Regions from separate parts of the Rhizobium sp. NPDC090279 genome, predicted to be linked through region 1. Evidence: riboswitches for the same ligand, from Rfam matches in the RefSeq annotation. Region 1 holds a riboswitch; each other region holds the start of a gene.
What was found. Region 1 has a riboswitch for cobalamin ahead of fdhA (formaldehyde dehydrogenase, glutathione-independent). Riboswitches for the same ligand answer to the same signal wherever they lie in the genome.
Positions count from the first base shown of each region.

Region 2: another riboswitch for cobalamin. It lies ahead of ACIQWP_RS24350 (SRPBCC family protein); the one in region 1 lies ahead of fdhA (formaldehyde dehydrogenase, glutathione-independent).
Region 3: another riboswitch for cobalamin. It lies ahead of ACIQWP_RS12040 (DUF1636 family protein); the one in region 1 lies ahead of fdhA (formaldehyde dehydrogenase, glutathione-independent).
Region 4: another riboswitch for cobalamin. It lies ahead of metE (5-methyltetrahydropteroyltriglutamate--homocysteine S-methyltransferase); the one in region 1 lies ahead of fdhA (formaldehyde dehydrogenase, glutathione-independent).

Region 1 covers NZ_JBIVYI010000006.1:491,340-497,127, reverse strand. The annotation lists gene ACIQWP_RS18055 (aspartate aminotransferase family protein) at 1-1,083, shown strand, start outside; cobalamin riboswitch at 1,272-1,472, shown strand; gene fdhA (formaldehyde dehydrogenase, glutathione-independent) at 1,698-2,888, shown strand; gene ACIQWP_RS18045 (hypothetical protein) at 3,369-3,977, shown strand; gene ACIQWP_RS18040 (hypothetical protein) at 4,266-4,397, opposite strand; gene ACIQWP_RS18035 (hypothetical protein) at 4,473-4,601, shown strand; gene ACIQWP_RS18030 (helix-turn-helix domain-containing protein) at 4,620-4,778, shown strand; gene ACIQWP_RS18025 (inorganic diphosphatase) at 4,885-5,487, opposite strand; gene ACIQWP_RS18020 (GlxA family transcriptional regulator) at 5,604-5,788, opposite strand, start outside.
Region 2 covers NZ_JBIVYI010000010.1:89,800-95,587, forward strand. The annotation lists gene ACIQWP_RS24340 (serine hydrolase) at 1-30, opposite strand, end outside; gene ACIQWP_RS24345 (2Fe-2S iron-sulfur cluster-binding protein) at 283-1,371, opposite strand; gene ACIQWP_RS24350 (SRPBCC family protein) at 1,374-2,618, opposite strand; cobalamin riboswitch at 2,715-2,920, opposite strand; gene ACIQWP_RS24355 (ACT domain-containing protein) at 3,120-3,551, opposite strand; gene ACIQWP_RS24360 (DUF6656 family protein) at 3,653-4,270, shown strand; gene ACIQWP_RS24365 (L-threonylcarbamoyladenylate synthase) at 4,329-5,303, shown strand; gene ACIQWP_RS24370 (FAD-binding oxidoreductase) at 5,334-5,788, shown strand, end outside.
Region 3 covers NZ_JBIVYI010000004.1:279,159-284,946, forward strand. The annotation lists gene ACIQWP_RS12025 (FecCD family ABC transporter permease) at 194-1,210, opposite strand; gene ACIQWP_RS12030 (ABC transporter substrate-binding protein) at 1,273-2,232, opposite strand; gene ACIQWP_RS12035 (ABC transporter ATP-binding protein) at 2,253-3,032, opposite strand; gene ACIQWP_RS12040 (DUF1636 family protein) at 3,042-3,455, opposite strand; cobalamin riboswitch at 3,563-3,780, opposite strand; gene ACIQWP_RS12045 (FAD/NAD(P)-binding protein) at 3,977-5,389, opposite strand.
Region 4 covers NZ_JBIVYI010000001.1:253,621-259,408, reverse strand. The annotation lists gene ACIQWP_RS01195 (FecCD family ABC transporter permease) at 1-712, shown strand, start outside; gene ACIQWP_RS01190 (ABC transporter ATP-binding protein) at 709-1,473, shown strand; gene ACIQWP_RS01185 (class I SAM-dependent methyltransferase) at 1,478-2,257, shown strand; cobalamin riboswitch at 2,312-2,527, shown strand; gene metE (5-methyltetrahydropteroyltriglutamate--homocysteine S-methyltransferase) at 2,620-4,986, shown strand; gene ACIQWP_RS01175 (LysR family transcriptional regulator) at 5,050-5,788, opposite strand, start outside.

The sequences.
Region 1 (5,788 bases):
CAGATGGGCCATCCGATCGCCTTCGATTTTGCCGCAAAGCTTGCCGCGCACGCGCCGGGCGGGCCTGAGGCCGGGCTCGACCGTGTGTTTTTCACCGGTTCAGGCTCCGAATCCGTGGACACCGCACTGAAGATCGCCATCGCCTATCAGCGGGCCATCGGGCAGGGCACCCGCACCCGCATCATCGGCCGGGAAAAGGGCTATCACGGCGTCGGCTTCGGCGGCATTTCCGTCGGCGGCCTTGTCAACAACCGCCGCATGTTCCCGCAGATCCCCGCCGATCACATGCGCCACACGCTCGATGTCGAGCGCAACGCCTTCAGCAAGGGGCTGCCGGCTCACGGTATCGAGCTTGCCGAAGATCTGGAGCGGCTGGTGGCGCTGCATGGCGCTGAAACGATCGCTGCCGTCATCGTCGAGCCGATGTCCGGTTCGGCCGGCGTCATCCTGCCGCCGAAAGGCTATCTCGAACGGCTGCGGGCGATCGCCGACAAATACGGCATCCTGTTGATCTTCGACGAGGTGATCACCGGCTTCGGCCGACTGGGGACGCCATTTGCGACCGAGTATTTCGGTGTCGTTCCCGACCTCGTGACGACAGCAAAAGGCATCACCAACGGCACCATACCGATGGGTGCGGTCTTCTCCAGCCGCAAGGTCTATGATGGCCTGATGAACGGTCCGGAAAACCAGATCGAGCTCTTCCACGGCTATACCTATTCAGGTCATCCGGTCGCCTGCGCCGCCGGTCTCGCAACCATGGAAATCTATGAGGAGGAAGGCCTTCTCAGCCGCGCGAGCGAGCTGGCGGAAGACTGGCAGAAGGCGCTGCATTCGCTGAAAGGCCTGCCGCATGTGGTCGATATCCGCAATCTCGGCCTCGTCGGCGCCATCGAACTCGCGCCGCGCGACGGCGCTCCCGGCACCCGCGCCTACGACGTCTTCGTCGATTGTTTCCAGAAGGGGCTGCTGATCCGTGTCACGGGCGATATCATCGCGCTGTCACCGCCGCTCATCATCGAGCGCGCCGAGATCGAAACGCTCGTCTCCATGCTCGGCGATGCACTGAAGCGGGCTGCCTGATAATCTCTGAGCCTGGCCGGCGCTAATGGCGCCGGCCAAGTCACGATTCGTGAAGCGCTGCGGTTGCTGCCATGCTGTGCCGCCATATGATCGCTGGCAGCGGTTTGCCATATGAAGTGAAAAAAACCGATGTCGTCCAGCAAGATGCCGATGTCGTTTTCTTAGGCGCGCCACGTCGCTTGCCGTGATCTTCTGGATACGTTCAAGGTGCCATCGGGAAATGCCCTGATGGATAATTGGGAAACCGGTCTTAGGCCGGTGCTGCCCCCGCAACGGTAGCGGACCGAATGTCTCGATTGATGCCACTGGCAAATGGGCCGGGAAGGTGTCGGGATGTCCGAACGGACAGGTCTGAAGCCCGGAAACCAGCCTTGACGGCAGGCTCGACTGATCGCGGTGGGCGATCGAGAGACGAATGCGGGTGTCTTGAGATCACCCCGTTCCAATCTCGCAGCTCCATGTTCAGTCACGCATGCGCCGGTCGGAATGCCGCTGAAGCTGCGGCTGACGTGACCGATTTTGCTGCTGTTCTGCCCGTTGAGGAGCGGGCCGATCCGAAGAGGCCCGAAATCTCGGGCTGTCATGATCAAGCGTTCAACCAAGGAGGAGATGGCATGACTGGGAACAGAGGCGTCGTCTATATGCGACCCGGCAAGGTCGAGGTTCGCGATATCGACGATCCGAAACTGGAGGCGCCGGATGGCCGCCGCATCGAGCATGGCGTGATCCTGAAGGTGATCTCCACGAATATCTGCGGCTCCGATCAGCACATGGTGCGCGGCCGCACGACAGCGATGCCGGGCCTCGTGCTTGGGCACGAGATCACCGGACAGGTCATCGAGAAGGGCATCGACGTCGAGATGCTTGATGTCGGCGACATCGTCTCGGTTCCGTTCAATGTCGCTTGCGGCCGCTGCCGTTGCTGCAAGTCGCAAGACACCGGCGTTTGCCTGACGGTGAACCCGTCGCGCGCCGGCGGCGCTTACGGCTATGTCGACATGGGCGGCTGGATCGGCGGCCAGGCGCGCTACGTCATGATACCCTACGCGGATTTCAACCTGCTGAAATTCCCCGACCGCGACAAGGCCATGGCGAAGATCCGCGATCTCACCATGCTCTCGGACATTCTGCCAACCGGCTTTCATGGCGCCGTTCGCGCAGGCGTCGGCGTGGGTTCGACCGTCTATGTCGCAGGTGCCGGCCCCGTCGGCATGGCGGCTGCAGCTTCCGCTCGTATTCTCGGTGCCGCCGTCGTCATGATCGGCGATTTCAACAAGGATCGCCTTGCGCATGCCGCCAAGGTCGGTTTCGAGCCCATAGATCTCTCCAAGAGCGATCGTCTCGGCGACATGATCGCCGAGGTCGTCGGCACGAATGAAGTCGATAGCGCGATCGATGCTGTTGGCTTCGAAGCCCGAGGGCATTCGGGCGGCGAGCAGCCGGCAATCGTGCTCAATCAGATGATGGAGATCACCCGCGCGGCCGGTTCGATCGGCATTCCCGGACTATATGTGACGGAAGATCCTGGCGCCGCGGATAATGCAGCCAAGCAGGGCAGTCTGTCGTTACGTTTCGGCCTCGGCTGGGCGAAGGCGCAATCCTTCCATACGGGTCAGACGCCGGTGCTCAAGTACAATCGGCAGCTCATGCAGGCGATCCTGCATGACAGGCTGCCCATTGCCGATATCGTCAACGCCAAGATCATCTCGCTCGAAGATGCGGCACAAGGATATGAAAGCTTCGATCAGGGCGCTGCAACGAAATTCGTGCTTGATCCGCATGGCGAGTTGCTGAAGGCGGCATAGAGAAGAAGAAAAACTCACGGGATCATGCGGCGATCTCAAGACGAAGATAGGTCGGGAGTGGAGGTTGATATCTCCGCTCCCGATGTCGTATCGGCGAACGGTTATGAGTTTGCCGGACAACAAAACGGCAACAAAAGCCGGCGTTGACATCAGGTAGCCCATGAATACGTCTGCAATCTTTTGCACTGCCATGGAGTACTTCAGGCAAGTATGCACCGCAGCACTGGCCTGTCGATATTCCAGATCTTGGTGAGAGGCGGTCGATTATGAAGGGGGAAGTAGCGAAATTCACGCCTTTTGAGCTCCACGAGCGGCAATGACGCCGCTGTAATGGCCAATTATCGATAATAATAACGGATTATGTTGCCATTATACATCTATCCTTTACATATATGCGGGCATCCCTGTGGAGGAGCTCCGTCATTGCTTCCTAGTCAATGGCGGCTTGGCAAGGAACGCTAACCTGAAGAGATCGGACCAATGGCAAACTTTCTTGAGAAATGGACTTCAAAGAAGGCTGATAAGCCGAAGGCTGGCGCGCGGAATGTTATTGATACATTTCGTGCTCGAGTAGCAGAACAGAAGGCATATCTGGAGGAGTACGAGCGTGACGCGGCCGGCTTCAGGAAGTGGCGCTCCACTTGGTTCCAGCGTGTGCCCGGCGGCTTCGGCGTGACGGTCGGTCGCGACTCCGTCAACGCTGGTCGTGGATTGAACTATGTCGTTGTTGACACCGTCAAGGATGTGGCAGAGTTTCTCGATGATCTCGCCCATCACGCGGAGCATGATACCGGCTTCCGGCAGGCTCTTGAGCAGAACCGCCAGCGTCGCGTTGCGCTTCTGAATGCAGCAAAGACCGGAGGCAAGGCACCCGCCTCGAAGACCAAGGCGAAGGCTGCCAAGCCCGCCGCAGCGGCAAAGTCGGCCGTCGTCAAGCCTGCCGCTGCCAAGGCTGCTGTCGCCAAGGCTGCACCGAAGGCTACTCGGGCGAAGGCTGCTTCTGCTGCTGCCGCTCCCGCACCAGCTGCTGCAGAAGCAGCAAAGCCGAAGCGCACGCGTAAGACCAAGGCTGCTGGCGCAGCCGAATAAGACAAGGAAGCCCGCCTCACACGGGCTTCACTTTGTCTTGGTTCTGCAGCAGATGCAGCACAAGCGATAGCTCGATCGCGTATTCGTTTGCGGTTAACCGCAACGGACGAACAGCCTTTATGTCGCCAAGAATGGATGACTGGAAAGCCCCCATGAGACGGCGGCGTATCAAGGCAGTCGATACGCCGCCATCATGCCTCATGTCGTTTGATGCAGTTCAGCGGCCAGGAAGGGACCGCTGGATCGTGATCAAGGTAGACTTGGCTCTGACCATTACGCATACTGCAGCTATGCAAGGCTCGACTTGAAGAAGGAGGCGAGCTTGGTGATGGCAAGCGACACATATTCGTCTCTGTCGTAAAGATCGACATGGCTGGCACATTCGATCCAGAACGCTTTCTTGGGTTCGCGCGCAGCCATATATGCCTCGCTCGCCATCCATGACGTCACAGCCTCGGTGCCAATGATGAACAGAAGCGGGCGCGAGGAGATCCAGTGGATGAACCGAAATACATCGAAGCGCTGGCGCGCATGGCTGGCATGAGCGTGAGTACCTTCCATCGTCACTTTCTTGGCGTCACGTCGCTGACGCCGATCCAGTATCAGAAGCAGCTTCGCCTGTAGACGACGCGCTCCCGCCTGATGTCAGCAGCGGAAGACGTCGCCGAAGTCGCCTTTGCCGTTGGCTATGACAGCCCTTCGCAGTTCAGCCGCGAATATCGCCGCCAGTTCGGCTTTCCGCCCGGAGAGGACGGCAGGAGATTGTGGCAGGCAAGCGCACTGAGCGAAGCTTCTCCTTGAGCCGGCCGATCGAGGGGGCGCGATGGCACTCGGCTTTGAGAAGGTTTGTCTCGTGCTCTGCCTGCGATCCGAAAGGAGCGGCGCTTGCCGCCCCTTCCAGTCGTTCTTACTTCTTGTCGCTATAGGCCTTGAGAGCGGCAGCAACTTCATTCTTGGCCATCTCTGCATTCTCGAAGCCGCCGACTTCGACGACTTTGCGGGCATCGGGAAGCTGCTTGTAGACGCGGAAGAATGCCTGGAGGCGATCCTGCTCGAGCTTGGGAAGATCGGAGATCTCCTTGATGCTGTCATAGGTCGGGTCGATCTTCGTCGTCGGTACGGCAACGATCTTGTTGTCGACCTCGCCGCCGTCGATCATCTTCAGCACGCCGATCGCGCGCACGCGGACGATGGCACCGGGAACGATCGGTTCGCGCGTATAGACGATGGCGTCGAGCGGGTCGCCATCACCGCCCAGCGAGCTGGTGATGGAGCCGTAATTTGCCGGATAGGCAACCGGCATGGACTGGAAGCGGTCGACAACGATGTGACCGGTCTTGGCGTCGATCTCGTATTTGGTGAAGCTGCCGGCCGGAATCTCGATAGCGGTGTAGAACTCCCGGCTCTCGTCCTTCGGCTGTGGGTAGTCGATATAGGATACATAGTCGGAAGCCGAAGCCACCGTACCGGACAGCATGGCAAATGCAATGAGAGAGATAAGCTTTTTCATATACGCCCCCGCGTTAAGGTTGAACGTAGTCGACCTAATCAGGGGTTGTTACGGGCTTGTGACATAAATCGGTGAATGCACAGTTAAGTGCCCGCGATCGGTCGCCGCTTCGGCATTCAACCGAATGCACGCACATTGCGGCGGATCGTTTGCGGCGGCTGGCCGAGCACGCGCAGGAAGGCGCGGCGCATGCGCTCGCGATCGGCAAAGCCGACTTCGCTGGCGATTTCGTCCATCGAATGGCGACCATCCTCGATCATCAGCCGCGCGGCTTCGACCCGCATGTTCTCGATCGCCTTGG
Region 2 (5,788 bases), on a different contig from region 1:
CGGTGGGACGACAGATGCAGACACGATCATGACCTCAACGCAGGTCGACCGAGCCGCCTGCCTTTCACATCATCGAGCCAATCATTATCGATCGCCACCACCAACGTCTATCATTTTGGTGGTTCCAAGGGGACAAGTCGGCTTGAACCGGGCACTGGAAGGCACGGCCCTTCGTGATCCGCAAGCGAGGTCAGGCTGTCTTCGCTTCGCCGCCGCCGTTGCGGCGACAGCATACGTTAAGTGTATCTTGGCTCATGGGTACACACCCTAGCCGAACTGGCCTCAGGCCTCGATCTGCACGTCTGTCTTCGGCCGCGAGCAGCAGGCGAGGATATAGCCTTCGTCGATCTCGTCATCGAGGATGCCGCCATTGTGGCTCATGTCGACTTCGCCGGAAAGCTTCATCACCCGGCATGTGCCGCAAAGGCCGGATTCACACGCCGCCCCGATGCGAACGCCCGCGCCGCGCGCCGCCTGAAGCACAGTCTGCCCCGCCGCGCAGACGACATCCTTGCCGGCCATGGTGAAGCGGATCGTGGTCGCAGCCTCGCCGGAAGCATCGTCGGCAACTTCCGCAAGCGGCGTTGCCGCATTCGCCGGCTGGAAACTTTCCTGGTGGTAGCGCGACATGTCGAAACCGTGCGCTTCCAGCATGGATCGCACCGCATCCATGAAGACTTCCGGCCCGCAGCAGAAGATCGTCCGGTCCATGAAATCGGGCGCCAGCAGACCAATCTTCGCCTTGTCGATGCGGCCCTTCAATCCCGACCAGAGATCGGTACGGCCACAGCCCTCGACGATCAGGCCGAGATTGAGGTTCGGCATGAAGCGGGCGAGATATTCGAGTTCGGAGCGGAAGATGATGTCGGCGGGGCTGCGCGAGCAGTTGACGAAAGTGATATCCGACAATGGCGCGATATCGGACATGTAACGCGTCATCGACATCATCGGCGTGATGCCGGAACCGGCCGAGACGAAAAGGTACTTCTCTCCCGGATGGCGAATATGGCTGAAATCACCGAGCGGGCCGAAAGCCTTGATGCGCATGCCCGGCTTGAGGTTCTCGAACATCCAGCGCGTGCCGATGCTGTCCTTCTGCGCCTTGACCGTCACGGCGACCGAGAAGGGCCGCGACGGCGTCGAGGACAGCGTATAGGTACGCATGACCGGCTCCGAAGCCGTCGGCAGCTCAAGCGTCACGAACTGGCCCGGCAGGTAGCGGAACCAATTGTCCTTGTCGGACCCGAATGTGAAGGTCATCACATCGGGCGCTTCGGGCGTGACCGAGAGGCATTCAAGCAGATGCTGCCTGTCGCTCCAGGGCTGCATCTGGTCGAGGTGTCTATGACGGAGGGAGACGGCCATGTTCATACTCAGGCAACCGCCGACAGCTTGGCCTGGTCGCCCTGCAGCCGGTTGATCATGAAAGTCGTGTACCATTCGACGAACTGCATGACGCCGCCTTCATGGATCTCCGAATAGGGACCGGGCTCATAGGCCGGTGAGCGGATGCCGAAGGCATTTTCCTCGACGATACGGCGGTCCTGGTCGTTGGTTTCGGTCCAGACGTGGGTCAGCTCTTCCAGATCGTAGTCGACGCCTTCGACGGCATCCTTGTGAACGAGCCACTTCGTGGTGACGGCCGTTTCCTCGGCGCTGATCGGCAGAACACGGAAGGAAATCGCGTGGTCGCCGAGCATGTGGTTCCACGTCGTCGGATAATGGAACAGCAGCATCGTGCCGATGCCGTTGATCGTTACATCGGACGAGAGCGGCCGCTTGACGGCATTCTGGCCGGACATGGTGTAGCTTTCCGCGCCTTCGATCAGCGGCATGCGCGTCGCACGGAACTGGCCGTCCGGAGAAAGCTTGAATTCGCTCGGCAGGCCTGCGGCCTCGCAACGTGCCCAGTGCTCGGTGATGACCGGGTCGCTCATGGCGCCCTGCACGCCGCTGACGGTCGGGGCTTCCGGGAAGGTGCGGCAAAGCTCGGGATGATTGGCCGCGCAGTGGTAGCACTCGCGATTGTTTTCCCAGACCAGCTTCCAGTTGCCCTTCTCGATGATGGTGCTCTGGAAGGCGATCTTGGCCTCGCTGATGCGATGCGGCGCCATATAGGGCTCGACCGTCGCGCGCAGCGGGGCGAAATCCGGAGCGTTCTGTGCAAGGCAGATGAAGATGTAGCCGCCGACGCTTTCACAATGAACCGGTTTCAGCCCGTGCTGGCTCTTGTCGAAATCCTCCGCCATCTGCCGGGCGAAGAGCAGCGAGCCGTCAAGTTCGTAGGTCCACTGGTGATAGGGGCAGACGAGCTTTGCCGAGGAGCCGCGCTCGGTGTTGCAAACACGCGAGCCGCGATGGCGACAGCTATTATGGAACGCGCGGATGACCTGGTCGCGGCCGCGGACGATGACGACGGGATAATCGCCGATCTGGACGGTGAAGTAATTGCCCGCGCGCGGCACTTCGCAATCATGGCCGATGAACAGCCAATCGCGATAGTAGATCGTCTCCATATCGAGCTTGAAATAATCCGGGTCGGTATAGAATGGTTGCTCCAGGCTCAAGCCTGTCCGGTGGTTCTTCAATTGCCGCAGAACTTTGCTGCCGATATCCATTTGCCTATCCTTGCACAATACCGGAAGACGAGCAGAGGACATGCAAGGCCGGTGGGAACGGCCGAAAGCAATGCCCCGACCGCCCGCCGCGGTCAGTAAACCATATGTGCCCAAGGCTGGTTTCCGGGCTCTGGAGCGGCCCTGTTTCCGGGACCCCATGGCACCTTCCCAGGCCGACCAGACCCAGTGGCTTTATCCGCCATGCCTCACTCCACCACCGTTGCGGGGGCAGCGCCGGATTTTGACCGGCTTCCCAATTCTCCATCTCCCTAGCAGACGGCACCTTGAGATTGATAACATCATAGCGCTCGGCCGCATCAGCCGCTGCGCTACAATGCGACATCGGCTTCGAAATTGACGACAGGCAAAACAGGGCGCCGACACGGTCGTCTTTACAAACAATATAGAAAAGCAATTCAATTGCTTATGTTCCGGCGCCAGCAATGAAAGCGATGCTCCGTCCGACCCTCGCCGATGACGCTTTATTCTGATTGCGACGGATCAGCTGGCAGAGGGTGACGAAACAGACGATTGGGCGGACGAAAGGGCTTGCAGAGCGGCCATCGCGCGACCGGCATCGAGGGCCGGGACGAAGATGTGGTCATGATAGAAGGCCGCGACGACATTGGCGCTGATACCCTCGTTTCCCAAAGCCGTTGCGAAGGCTGCGGTCAGACCTACGGCCTCGAGAGAAGAGTGAACCTCAAGCGTGATCATGCGCATGGCGGGAGCGACCGGAAGCCCCGCCTTTCGGGCCACTTCCAGCGGCAGGATCAGCGTCACACCTTCTCTTTCGCGAAAGAGCCCGATCGGTTCCAGATGGATGTAATCGGCCAGTGCCGACGCCGGAACGCTGCAATAGACAAATTCGCCCTCGGCGAGATTCGGCTTCATGGCGGACAGGAGCTGTTTGAGATCGATAATTCCCGACATGTTTCTCAGTCTTCCCCAGGGTTCGGCATCCAAACGGTTAAGCCCGGCTCAAGCTATTCGATCTATCATGCCGCCCAGAGACTGATATAGCGAGATCCGGCATGGCCAAACTCAGATATTTCGACGCTGGGAAGCCCGCCGAGCCCGAACCGACGCCACCGGTATCGACGACGGGCTACAGCGAATTCCTGCGCACGGGCCGCATCAACCGCAACAGGTCGCATTGGCTTGCCGAGGAGCGGGAATATCTCAGTCACGAGCACGTGGCCGAGCGCACGGCGCTGAAGCTCAGGGATGCCGGCGAAAAGACCCATGACAGGCTCAACAGCTTCCACAAATCGATCCGCTTCCCGAAGCTCATCTTCCATCACACGCTGAAGGACACGCCGCATCTCGGCTATTGCCACGTGACAGCCGCGCGGACGCAGTTCGCGCACTATGAGGACGTGAACTGGGCCTTCTATATCGCCAACTTCTTTGCCCGCATCGGTCAGGAAGAGAACTTCTTCGAAGACATCAGCCTCAAATATTCACGGATGTATTTCGCCGTCGCCATCCATCCGGACAAGGCGGCGGAAGACAAGAAGCTGACGATCAATCGCGACATCAGGGGCAACGGCGTGTTGTTCCATACCCACGATCCGCAGATCGCCATCCGCAATGTTCTCCTGCTCGGCGCCCGCAACGAGCAGCTTCGCGACATCATTCGCCAGCTTTGACGATTGATCCGAAAACTCGAAGAGCATAAGAACGGCCTGAACTGCAAGCAGGCAGGCCATGGCACGACACATAGACATTCTCGAACATCCGCAAACCGCGATAGACGTCGCGACCGCAACCCTTGCCGAGGGTTTGCCGATCGGGCTGCCGACGGAGACGGTCTATGGCCTTGCCGCCGATGCCACCAATCCCGCCGCCATCACCCGGATCTACGAGACCAAGGGGCGGCCGCGCTTCAATCCGCTGATCTGTCATATGAGCGATCTCGCCATGGCGGAGCGCTATGCCATCTTCGATCCGATTTCGCGCAAGCTGGCGGAAGCTTTCTGGCCCGGTCCGCTGACTCTGGTGCTGCCGCTCAAGCCCGATAGCGGCATTCATCCGCTGGCGACGGCCGGGCTCGACACGGTCGGCATCCGCGTGCCCAAGGGCTTTGCCGGCGAGCTGATCCGCGCCTTCAACCGGCCGCTTGCAGCACCAAGCGCCAATACCTCGGGCAAGATCAGCGCCACCAGCGCCGATCATGTCGACGACGATCTCGGTGAGCGGATCACGCTGATCCTCGACGCGGGTGCCTCGGTCGTGGGCGTGGAGTCGACCATCGTCAAGGTCGAGGATGGCGAGATGCGCCTCCTGCGACCCGGCGGCCTTGCGGCAAGCGAGATCGAGCGGGTGGCGGGAAAGGCGCTGAAGCGCAAGAAGAAGGCTTCGGCTGCCATCGAAGCGCCCGGCATGCTCGCCTCGCATTACGCACCCGGAGCAGCGGTGCGGCTGGACGCGACGGAGGTTTCCGAGAACGAGACGCTGATCCGCTTCGGAACACCCGCCATCGCCGGCATCGAAAAAGCCCTTGCCGTGCTTGATTTGAGCGCCGACGGCGATCTCTCCGAAGCCGCCGCAAACCTCTTCGACTTCATGAAGCGCGCCGACGCCACGGGTGCCGCGACCATTGCCTTTTCGCATATTCCCGACGAGGGCCTCGGCGAGGCCATCAATGACCGGCTGCGCCGCGCAGCTGCACCCAGAGACTGATCAGCCCGACCTATCGGCAAAGGACACGCCATGAGCAACTCCGCCCCCTCCTCCGCCCTTCTCGACCGCTTCGCTGCGATCGTGGGAGACAAGCACGCATCGCGGGACCCTGCGGAGATCGCACCGCATCTGGTGGAAAACCGCGGTCTCTATCATGGCGCTTCGCCCCTGCTGCTCAAGCCCGGTTCGGTGGAAGAAGTTTCGGCGATCCTGAAGCTTGCGAGCGAGACCGGCGCGGCCATCGTTCCGCAGACCGGCAATACCGGCCTTGTCGGCGGACAGACGCCGCGCGAGGGCGGCTCCGACATCCTCCTGTCGCTGGAGCGCATGAACCGCGTTCGCGATATCGATCCGGTCGGCAATACCATGATCGTCGAAGGCGGCTGCATTCTCGCCGATGTTCACAAGGCGGCGGCCGAGCATGGCCGCATGTTCCCGTTGTCGCTCGGCTCGGAAGGCTCGTGCCGCATCGCCGGCAATCTTTC
Region 3 (5,788 bases), on a different contig from region 1:
TGCGAATTCCATAGTCCTTACGCGTACGCCTTGTAAGACAAAGAAAGGCGACACAAAGGCATTCTATGCCCTTATCCGGTCCCGAACCTTACTCAAAACCGGATATCGCCCGCTCTCATCTCGAAGACAACATGCCGGACCGATCATTGTCCGCCCGGAAATAGGCCAGGAAAGCACCTTGGCAATGGCAGATCTATGCGCGTCCGCTTCGCAGGATCAGGATGAAGGCGATGCCTCCGACAAGTCCGGTAACGACGCCGATCGGCATATCCTCCGGCGCCATGATAAGGCGCGCGACGATATCGGCCCAGATCAGCGTCAGCGCGCCGAGGGCAGCGCTCAACGGCACCACGCGCACGTTGTCGCCACCGACGATCAACCGCACGAAATGCGGCACCATCAACCCGACGAAGCCGATGGCGCCGGAAAAGGCAACCATCACGCCGGTCAGCAACGCCGTGACGACGAACAGCAGCAGACGAAACTGCGCGACGGCGATGCCAAGCGTGACGGCCGTTTCATCGCCCATTGCAAGCGCATTGAGTTCTCTCGTCTTCGGCAGAAGCAAGGCGAGGCAGAACAGCAGGATGCCGGCGGGATAGATGAGGTGCTGCCATTGCGCCAATCCCAGCCCGCCCAGCATCCAGAAGACGACCGTGTTGGCCGCTCTCGGATCGCCCAGAAAGATCAGGAGGTTACCGAGCGCCGTGAACACGAAGGCCACGGCCACGCCCGACAGAACGAGACGATCGGCCGAGTGCGAGCGTGTCAGGCGGGTCGTCAGTCCCACCGCCGCGGTCGCGAGCAAGGCGCCGGCGAAAGCAAACAGCGGCACCGTCAACAGACCGAGGATCAGCCCGGTATGCAACAGCGCCAGAATGGCGCCGAAGGCCGCCCCGGAGGACACGCCGAGCAGATGCGGATCTGCCAATGGATTGCGCGTCAGCGCCTGAAGCACGGCACCGGTAACGGCAAGCCCGCCCCCCACCAGTGCCGCCAGCACGACGCGCGGGAAACGGACGTCCCAGACGATGCTTTCCTGCCCGCGGGACCATGTCACCGGAAAGGTGCCCGCATGCAGCTTGTTGCCAACGATCGACCAGACGGTCGAGAACGGAATGGGTGCGGCGCCCAGCGACACCCCGGCGGTGATCGACAGGATGAAGCCTACCGCGAGCAGGGAAATGAGGATCGAGAGATTGAGGCGCATGTTCAAATCTTGAGGAAGAGATCCGCCCAATGATCGACTGGTCGGATCGGCATTGCAGACAGTTACATCGCGCTCGGATGAAAGGCTTTGGCCAGAGTGGCGATGGCCTCGATGTTGCGCGGACCCGGCGTCGCCTCGACATAGGGCAGCACGACGAAGCGGTCATTCTTCACGGCATCGATGTTCTTGAAGGCCGGATTGCCCTTGAGGAAGGCGATCTTCTGCGCTGCGGTCACCTGACCGTAATCAACGATGACGATCACTTCCGGGTTCTTCTCGATGACCGGCTCCCAGGAAACCTCCGTCCAGCTCTTCTCCACGTCGTCCATGACGTTGACGCCGCCCGCCGCCTCGATCATGGCGGTCGGAATGCCGTAGCGTCCGGATGTGAAAGGCTTTTCCTCGCCGGAATCATAGACGAAAACGCGGGTCGGCTTGTCGACCTTGCCGATCCTTGCCTGGATCTCGCCGAGCTGCTTGCGATAGCCGGCGACGAGCGCCTCCGCCCGGTCCTCGACACGGAAGATCTTGCCGAGATTAAGCAGATCCACGAACATGTCGTCCATGGTCGGCTTGTTCTTCTGCATGACGAAGATGCAGGATTCAGTGAGTTCGTAGACCTTGATGCCGAAGGGTGCGAGCGTTTCCGGCGTCACCTCGCCGCCCACCTTCATGCCGTAGTTCCAGCCGGCGAAATAGAAATCTGTGTTGGCGCCGAGCAGCACTTCCTTGCTCGGATATTTCGGCGACAATTCCGGCAGCTCATTCACGCCCTCGCGCAGCTTCTCATCCAGCGTCTTCCAGCCGGAAATGCCGGTATAGCCGACCATATGGTCCTGGAGCTTCAGCGCCAGCATCATTTCCGTCAGATTGACGTCGTTCGAGACGGCATGTTCCGGCGCCTTGTCGAAGGTGACGTCGCGATTGCAGCTGCGCACGGTGACAGGCTCGGCGAACGCCGTCCCCACAAGCACGCTTCCGACGAAAAAGACTGCGGCAGATAAAGATAGGCGAGAGAACATGAATAACTCCAATGGTCGTATTATCGAAGAGAGAAGGAAAATCGTTGCGGGCCGCTGTCGGTGCGATGCAGGCGCGCGCCGACACGGAAAGCGCTTGATACGTGCTCCACGGTCAGGACTTCAGACGGCTCGCCGTGACCAGTCAGCCTTCCGCAATCCATGACGGCAATCTGGGTTGCAAAGTCCGCGGCGAGGTTGATGTCATGCAGCGTCGTGATGATCGTCGGACCCAGCCCTTTCAGAAGCTCGAGTATCTCGAGCTGGTGCCGGATATCGAGGTGATTGGTCGGCTCGTCCAGAATGATGAGCTCCGGCTCCTGCGCCAATGCGCGGGCGATCAGCGTCCGCTGTTTTTCGCCGCCGGAGAGCGACGCGAACTGCCTTAGCGCCAGAGGCTCCAGCTCCAGCCGCGCAAGTGCCCTGGAGGTCACCTCATGATCGCGATCGCTCCAGCGGGCCATGCCCTTGCGATGCGGAATACGCCCCATCAGCACCACGTCACGCACGCTGAAGGGAAAACTATCGGGCGTTTCCTGCGGCACGACTGCAATGCGCTGCGCCGCCTCCCGCGGACCGATGGACCAAAGATCGATGCCATCGATGCGCACCGTACCTCGCTGCGGCTTGAGACCGCGATAGAGGCAGCGCAGCAAGGTCGATTTACCCGCCCCGTTCGGCCCGATGATGGCCAGCCGGGTGCCAGCTTCGACGGATAGCGTTATGCCGCTGATGATCGGCATGCCCTTCTGCGGCCCCCAGGTGACGCCATCGGCATCCAACCGCGCGCTTCGTTCGGACATCGTGGCCTCCTAGTGCAACGGCAGCGGCTGATATTCGGCCGAAACGATGGCCGCCGGAATGCGCGCCAGCGTCTTGCCACCAAGCGCGCTCGGACGCTCCCCTTCGCGCGTCAGTCCATCGGGGCGATCCTGATACAGCTGCGCGAAAGAGACGAGCGCTCCGATATCGGCCGCATCCTCGATGTCACCGAAGAGGTACGTCGCTTTTGCCGTCGCCTGGAAGGAGACCGTGCAGGGCCGCTCGCAGCCTGCCATGCAGACGCTGCCCTCAAGGCTGAAATCGTCGGAAAGCGCAGCCCCGGCCTGGGAAATGGCCGCTTGCAGATGCTTCAAAAGATCGAGGCCGGGCCGGCACGGCTTGCCGATATGTCGGCAATTCGTGCACACGGTGATCCGGTGCGTCGCCTCTTTTGCTTTGTCCATGAAATGCCTCCCGGAGATTTCGCCGGAGGCACAGTCAAGATAGGGCCAATGGGCGCAACGGCGCCCTCGCCCAACCACTGATTTTCCATCGGAACACCCCGTCCGTTGCGGTTGATATCGTCGATGGCAGGTCTCCTGGCTCGCGGGTCACAACCCGTTCGCGCCTTCCCGGCATAAAGCCAGTGGCATACTGCGAACGCGCTCTCCGCTTACAGTTGCGGGGGCAGCCACGGTTTTGGCCCCTGATGGGTAATCCGCACCGTGTTCCCTTTTCAGCCGCCATCAGGATTGATCCGTAGGCGGCACCATCGAGGGTATTCATCTCATAGAAAGCTGATACGGGCAACGGCGATGTCATGGGTGATTTCGTTTGTTCATGGTTCAACGTCTGCATGGCATTTTAGTTACGTTATTACATTACATAACGCAAGCCGCAATTCCTCCTTGGCCCAACCCCGTCCGTTGGGACGGAAGTACGCGCACCGCTACCTTGATCGTAAACAGTAGAAACTGCGCGGTTGCTACACCGCCTTGCACTGCGGATGGAAACGCTCCGCGACGCTCTCGCCCGCCGCATAGGCCTGCGTCACGATCTCCGGCACCAGATCAATATCCGGAAGGCTGCCAAGCCCCAGAGGACCGATGGCAAAGAGCCCCTCCGTCGTGCGGCCATTGACCTCGAGTGCGCCTGTCGCATCGACGGCGAGGCCGAGGCCAAGCTCGTCCGGAACAGCAAGACCGGCGTCGATGAGGCTCCGCAGCAAGGGCGCGTTCAGATCGGGTGCCTGGCATCGACAGTCGATCACATCGTCCGCATAAAGCTGCTCGGGTTCCTGTTGGCCCGCGGGCCTCAAAATCAGCCCCGTCGGCGTCCGCCGGATGAAATGGCCGCGCCGCAGCAGAGTGTTGCCCTCGGCCATCTCTTGATTCAGGCGAAGATGCAGGGCTTCGGGCAGCCGGTTGCGATGGCTGTCGTAGAGTGCGCGCAGATGACGGTTGAACTGCTGCTTCTGCCCGGCTGGCAAGGATCGCCACAGCGATCGTGCATGCTTGCGCAAACCGTTCATGACGGACTGCCAGCTCTGGCCGTTCGCCTCCGCCTCCCCGCAGGCCTTGCGGATGAAACGAACGATTTCGCTGAGCTTGCCCGGCATCTCGTCGGCGGGAAAGACCGGATCGGCATTGTTGCGCGTGTGGCTCTGCGGCAGGAAGCCTCGCCGGGAAACGATGGTGATCTGCCCGGTATAACCGTTCTCACGCATCTGCAGCAGCCGGTCCACGACCCGCAGCCCGCTTCCGAGCAGGATCGTGTGCGGTCGTGACACCAGGCGGCGCGCCCGCACGGCCGTCGGAACGGTTGCGAGATCGCTGGCCTGGAATTGCTGATCGGCAATACCATAGCCGGTCGCCAGCACCACCATGTCGAAGGGCGAATTGGCGCCGCCATCGCTTTCCACCATGAAGCGACCGCCACGTACGCGGCGAAGCCCGAAGACCGTCTCGCTGCTGACCTGTACCGCCACATCGCGCCGTGAAGAGAAGGCTTCCGAAAAACGCTGATAGACATAATCGCTGAAAATGCTCTTCGGCACGAAGATCTGCAAGAATCCCGGTATGGCCGCGGGAACGGCACTGCGGAAAGGCGCGTTGCCGCTGAGCCATTGATTGAAATCGTCGGGATCGCCGGCGGAGACGGAAAGATCGCGAACGCGGCTGTTGAGGATCTCGCTGCTGTGCCCTGAGGCAAGCGCCTGACCGCCGCTGACGCTGGAATTGGGATCGAAAAGCTGCAGATGGAACGGAAAACGCACCGTCTTCATCAGGGCGATCGCCATCATCATGCCGGAAAAGCCACGCCCGATCACGGCGATGCGCGGCATCGCATAAGGCTGCGTCGCGTTCGTCCTGGCGGAAAATAATCCCTGAACCGTCATATCAACTCCTGGGGCGAGAGGTGGTCGATCATGCCTTTCTTGGGGCTTGCTCACTTTGCGGGCCCAGAAACGTAATCCGGTATCTGGGACTCGGCAATTTCGGAACTGCGACCGACGGAACGCGCAAAACCGCATCGGCTCTCAATATTCGGCGCGCTCCTTCAATCCGGAATTCCCTTCCACAATGAAAGACGCGACAGGCAGGTCCAACTCTGACCCAACACCAGATGCCTGCAATCGGCCGCACATGATTACTTCCTCGAAAGTCGTCAGGCAGCAGGATTATTGCTATTGTCTACTTATTTAGTCGTATATGAAAGCGCGAAAACGCGCCGCTAGCAAGTGCTTTCTTGTCTGGGCGAGATTGGATCGATGATGGGGCATTGCGGAGAATGTCCC
Region 4 (5,788 bases), on a different contig from region 1:
GGCCGGCGCCTCGACCGGCGCGGTCTGCATCATGATCCTCGGACTTGGCTACGGCATTCTGGGGCTTTCCGGCGGCGCCTTCCTCGGCGCGGTCGTCGCCTTCCTGCTTGTCGGTCTGCTTGCGGCTGGCGTCGGCGGCACGAGCGAGCGCATCATTCTCTGCGGCGTCGCCGGCTCGCAGCTTTTCAACGCGCTCACCTCCTACATCGTCACCACCTCGGCCAACGCCGAACAGGCAAGGGGCGTCATGTTCTGGCTGCTCGGCTCGTTGAGCGGCGTGCGCTGGCCGGATGTCTATCTTTCAGGGCCGGTCGCCATTGTCGGCTTTGCCATTTGCATGGCACATGTCCGCGTGCTCGACGCCTTCATCTTCGGCACGGACGCGGCTGCCTCGCTTGGCATTGCGGTCAGACGCGCGCAGATCGTTCTGCTCGGGGTGACGGCGTTCATGACGGCAGCGGTCGTCAGCATCGTCGGTTCCATCGGCTTTGTCGGATTGGTCATCCCGCACGCCGCCCGTTTCGCGGTGGGGCCGAGCCATGATCGGCTGCTGCCGGCTGCGGCCCTGGCCGGCGCCATCTTCATGGTCGGCGCCGATATCGTTTCGCGGGTCATCATCCCCCAGCAGATTCTGCCGATCGGTGTGGTTACTGCCCTTTTCGGGGCTCCGGCCTTTGCCATCATTCTCTATCGCGCCCGGAGGACGGCATGAGCATCGCTGTGGATACGGTGACCTTCGCGGCCGGCAATACTCTGATCGTCAACGGTGTCAGCCTGGCGGTGGAAAAGGGCAAGGTCCTTGGCCTTCTCGGGCCGAACGGTTCCGGGAAATCCAGCCTGCTGCGGCTGATCTGCCGGTTGAGGAAGGTCAGAAGCGGCGTCATCCGGCTTGGCGGCAGCGATATCACCTCCATCTCGCGTGGCGATATCGCTCGCCGCATCGCGCTTGTCGAACAGCAGGCGACGACCGATACCCAGGTGACCGTGATGGATGTCGTGCGTCTCGGCCGCACGCCGCATCGCGGTCCGCTGTCAGCCTGGAGCGCTCACGACGATACGGCGGTTTCGGATGCGCTTGCGCGCGTCGGCATGCAGGGTCGTGCCGGGCAGCTGTGGCAGACCCTTTCCGGTGGCGAGCGGCAGCGCGTCCATATCGCGAGAGCTCTTGCCCAGACCCCGAGCGAACTGCTGCTCGATGAGCCGACGAACCATCTCGATATCCAGCATCAGCTCGATATTCTCGGCCTGGTCTCCAAGCTCGATGTGACCTCGATCGTCGCGCTGCACGATCTCAATCTGGCAGCGATGTTCTGCGACAGCCTTGCCGTGTTGCAGAAGGGCGAGGTTGTCGCGGCCGGGCCGCCGGAAGAGGTATTGACGCAGGAATTGATCGAGCGGGTTTTCGGCGTGCGTGCGCATGTGCAGAAGTCCTCGGTCCATGGCCGCTGCAATATTCAATACATGGCGGGCTGAACCCATGGATGGCGCCAATTTCGATCTCAAGGAAGAGATCCGGGATTATTGGTCGAAGCGCTCCGAGACCTTTGATCTCGCATTCGGCCATAAAATTGCGCCCGGGCCGGAGGCTGACGCCTGGCAGGAGCCGATCCGCGCCGCGCTTGGCCCTCGGCCGAAGCGCGTGCTGGAACTTGCCTGCGGAACAGGGGAGGTAACGCGCCTGATCCACGATCTCGGCCATGAGGTGACTGCACTGGATTTCTCCGAGGCGATGCTTGCCGTCGCACGTAGGAAGCACGCGGGCAAGCCGCGCCTCCGGTTCTTGTTCGCCGATGCCGAACAGACGATGGAGCCGGATGAGACCTATGATGCCATCGTCTGCCGTCATCTGGTCTGGACGCTGACGCGGCCGGAGGAAACTCTCAAGGAATGGTTTCGGCTGCTGAAGCCCGGCGGGCGCCTGGTGATCTTCGATGGCGATTGGGCAAAGCCGAAGCCGGGCGGCCAGATCGCGACACGGTTGATCGCGCTGATCGACCGTTTGATTGGCGCAGACAAGAACTATGACGGAGCTCTCAGCAGCCGCCACGCGCGCATCATGGAAGCGCTGCCTTTCGGCGCCGGATTGCGCGCGGATGCGCTGGCCCCGCTTCTAAAGGCTGCCGGCTTTGCCGACATTCAGTTGCAATCGCATGCGCCCATCGCGAAAGCGCAGCGGAAGAATGCGAATTTGAGAAACAAGCTGCGGACCTTCGTCTATCGCCGCTTCATCCTCGTCTGCTCGCGCTTATTGACCTAATCAAATAAACATATAAAGATTTGTTTATATCTATTGACTTTGCCGCGCCATTGGTGAGAATTCACCCGTCATGGTTCTCTGGGATGGTTTGACCGTCTCAGGGCTAAGAGGGAATACGGTGCGCCGACATGTCGGCTATGCCGGAGCTGCCCCCGCAACTGTAAGCGGCGAGCCACTGTCCATAATGTCACTGAGGCGATGAGCCTTGGGAAGACGGACAGAGGCGCCGACCCGCAAGCCAGGAGACCTGCCAGGACAAAATAACGTCCACGGGCGGGGTGTCCCGGTGGTTGCTGCGACGGTCTTGAAGGACCGTTTTCGCACGCGTCCGCTTTACCCATGCCCCCACAAACCAATGGGGTATGACAGTGTCACAGAACAGCATTCCAGTTGCATCGCTCGGCTTTCCAAGGATCGGCCGCCACCGCGAACTCAAGTTCGCGCTCGAAGGCTTTTGGTCCGGAAAAATCCCTGAAAACGAGCTCATCGAAACGGCCAGGAGGCTCCGGGCCGAAAACTGGTCGCTCCAGCGCGACAAGGGGATCACGCGCATCCCTTCCAACGACTTCTCCTTCTATGATCACGTGCTCGATACGGCCGTGATGGTCGGCGCGGTTCCGTCCGTCTACGGCTGGAAGGGCGGGGATGTCTCGCTGTCGGCCTATTTCGCCATGGCGCGCGGCAGCCAGGGCGACGGCCACGCCGATTGCGGCCATGTGCATCAAGGCCACGGCGTCCCGGCGCTTGAGATGACCAAGTGGTTCGACACGAACTATCACTACATGGTGCCGGAAGTCTCCGAGGATCAGGAATTCAGCCTGACGTCGCAGAAGCCGGTCGACCATTTCCTGGAGGCAAAGGCGCTCGGCATCCACACGCGTCCGATCATCCTCGGTCCCGTCACCTTCCTAAAGCTCGCCAAGGCTCGCCCGGCAACCTTCAAGCCGCTGGACCTGCTGGCGAAACTCCTTCCTGTTTACGCGGAATTGCTGCGTCGTCTCGCCGCTGCCGGCGCCGATTGGGTTGAGATCGATGAGCCGATCGCCGTCCTCGATTTGACCGAGGGCGAGCGTCATGCCTTCTCCGTTGCCTATAAGGTGCTGACGAAGGCCGTGCCGGGCCTGAAGATCATGCTAGCGACCTATTTCGGCGGTCTTTCGGGCAATCTTGCCGCCGTTGCCGACCTGCCGGTCGCCGGTCTGCATGTCGATCTGGTCCGGGCTCCGGAGCAGCTCGACGATGTTTCGAAAGCCGTCCGCAAGGGGCAGGTCCTGTCGCTTGGCGTCATTGATGGGCGCAATATCTGGAGGGCGGATCTTGCCTCGATCATCAACCGACTGCAGCCGATCGTCACTGCCCGCGGTATCGAGGGCGTCGAAGTGGCGCCGTCGTGCTCGCTGCTGCATGTTCCGATCGATCTCGAGCTTGAGACGGCTCTCGATGCCGATCTGACGAGCTGGCTGGCATTCGCTACCCAGAAGCTTTCCGAGCTTTCGGTGCTGGGTCGTGGCCTTGCCGAAGGAAAAGCTGCTGTATCGGCCGAGGTCGAGGCAGCATCGAAGGCTATCGCCGCCCGCGCCGCTTCTCCGAAGGTCACCGATCCGCTGGTGCAGGGCCGCATCGCGGGCATCGATGCCGGCATGAAACGGCGTAACAGCGCCTTTGCGGAGCGTCGTGCGCTTCAGGCCGGTGCCATCCGGCTGCCGCTCTTCCCCACGACGACGATCGGCTCCTTCCCGCAGACGCCGGAGGTCCGCAAGGCCCGCTCGGCCCATGCCAAGGGCACGCTGAGCTATGTCGATTACGAGGCCTTCCTGCGCAAGGAAACGGAGGCGACCATCCGCTGGCAGGAGGAAATCGGCCTCGACGTGCTTGTGCACGGCGAATTCGAGCGTAACGACATGGTGCAGTATTTCGGCGAGCAGCTTTCCGGCTTCGCCTTCACCCAGCACGCCTGGGTGCAGAGCTACGGCTCGCGCTACGTTCGTCCGCCGATCATCTTCGGTGATGTTTTCAGGCCGAATCCGATGACCGTTCGCTGGTGGGATTATTCCCAGTCGCTGACGCAAAAGCCGGTAAAGGGCATGCTGACGGGGCCGGTCACGATCCTCAACTGGTCCTTCGTTCGCGACGATCTCCCGCGCGGCGAAACGTGCCGGCAGATTGCCTTGGCGATCCGCGACGAGGTCGTCGATCTGGAGAAGGCAGGTGCGAAAATGATCCAGATCGATGAAGCGGCTCTTCGCGAGGGTCTGCCGCTGCGTCACAAGGACCGAAAGGCCTATCTGGAGTGGGCGGTCGAATGCTTCCGCCTTTGCTCCAGCGGTGTTGCGGACGAAACCCAGGTCCATACGCATATGTGCTACTCGGAGTTCAACGATATCATCGTCGCCATCGCCGCGATGGATGCCGATGTCATCTCCATCGAGACATCGAGATCGAAGATGGAGCTGCTCGATGCCTTCCGGAACTTCAAATATCCGAACGAGATCGGCCCCGGCGTCTACGACATCCATTCGCCGCGCATTCCCGAGGTCAGGGAGATGACTGATCTCCTGTCGCTGGCGCGCAAGCGCCTTCAGGACGAGCAGTTGTGGGTCAATCCCGATTGCGGACTGAAGACCCGCAAGTGGGAGGAAGTGAAGCCGGCGCTTATCAACATGGTGGAGGCTGCCCGCAGCCTGCGGCAGCTGCATACAAAGGCCGAAGGCCAGGCTGCGGTCGCCTAGATCGCCGCCTGTTGATATCTCGAAGCCGGCTCGAGGGGCCGGCTTCCCCCTTTCCGTTTGGCGTTAGCGAAGCGGTATCCAAAGAGGGGATTTCCAGGCCTTCAGCGCATCGAGGAAGACCTGCAGCTTCAAGGGAATGAAGCGCCGCGTCTGATAGACTGCGTGCAGAAAGATTTCAGGCGAGGTCCACTCGGGCAGAAGGCGAACGAGTTCGCCGCGTTCGATGCGCTCATCGCAGTAGTTCGAAGATAGCAGGCCTATGCCGTGCCCCTTGTAGGTGAATGCGCTCACGGACTGGAAGTCGCGGCTCGAGAGCGGCCCTGAAACCTGGACTTTCGCCGATTTGCGGCCGCTGACCAGATGCCATTCGGCTTCGTTGTTGCGGCTATTCATCAGGATGCATTGGTGCTCGCTGAGATCCTCGGGTTTGACGGGCAGGGGCCGGCCGCGAAGATAGTCTGGTGTCGCCACGACGTAACGCACGCTCTTGCCGATGCGCTGCGCGATGATGGTCGAATCCCGCAATTCACCGAAGCGGATGGCGAGATCGACATTCTCGGCAATCAGGTCGAGAAACGTATTGGTGATGAAGAGATCGATCCGGATGAGCGGATAGGTTTTCAGAAAATCGGATATGAAATCGTAGAACGGCTCTTGGCTCAGGACCACGGGAGCCGATATCCGGAGAAGCCCTTCCGGCTTTCTCTGTGTGTCAACGAGCACTCGCTCGGCATCATGGAGATGGCTGAGCGGTTCGCTGCACTGGTTGAAATAGGCGCGTCCCTGCGCCGTAAGATTCAAT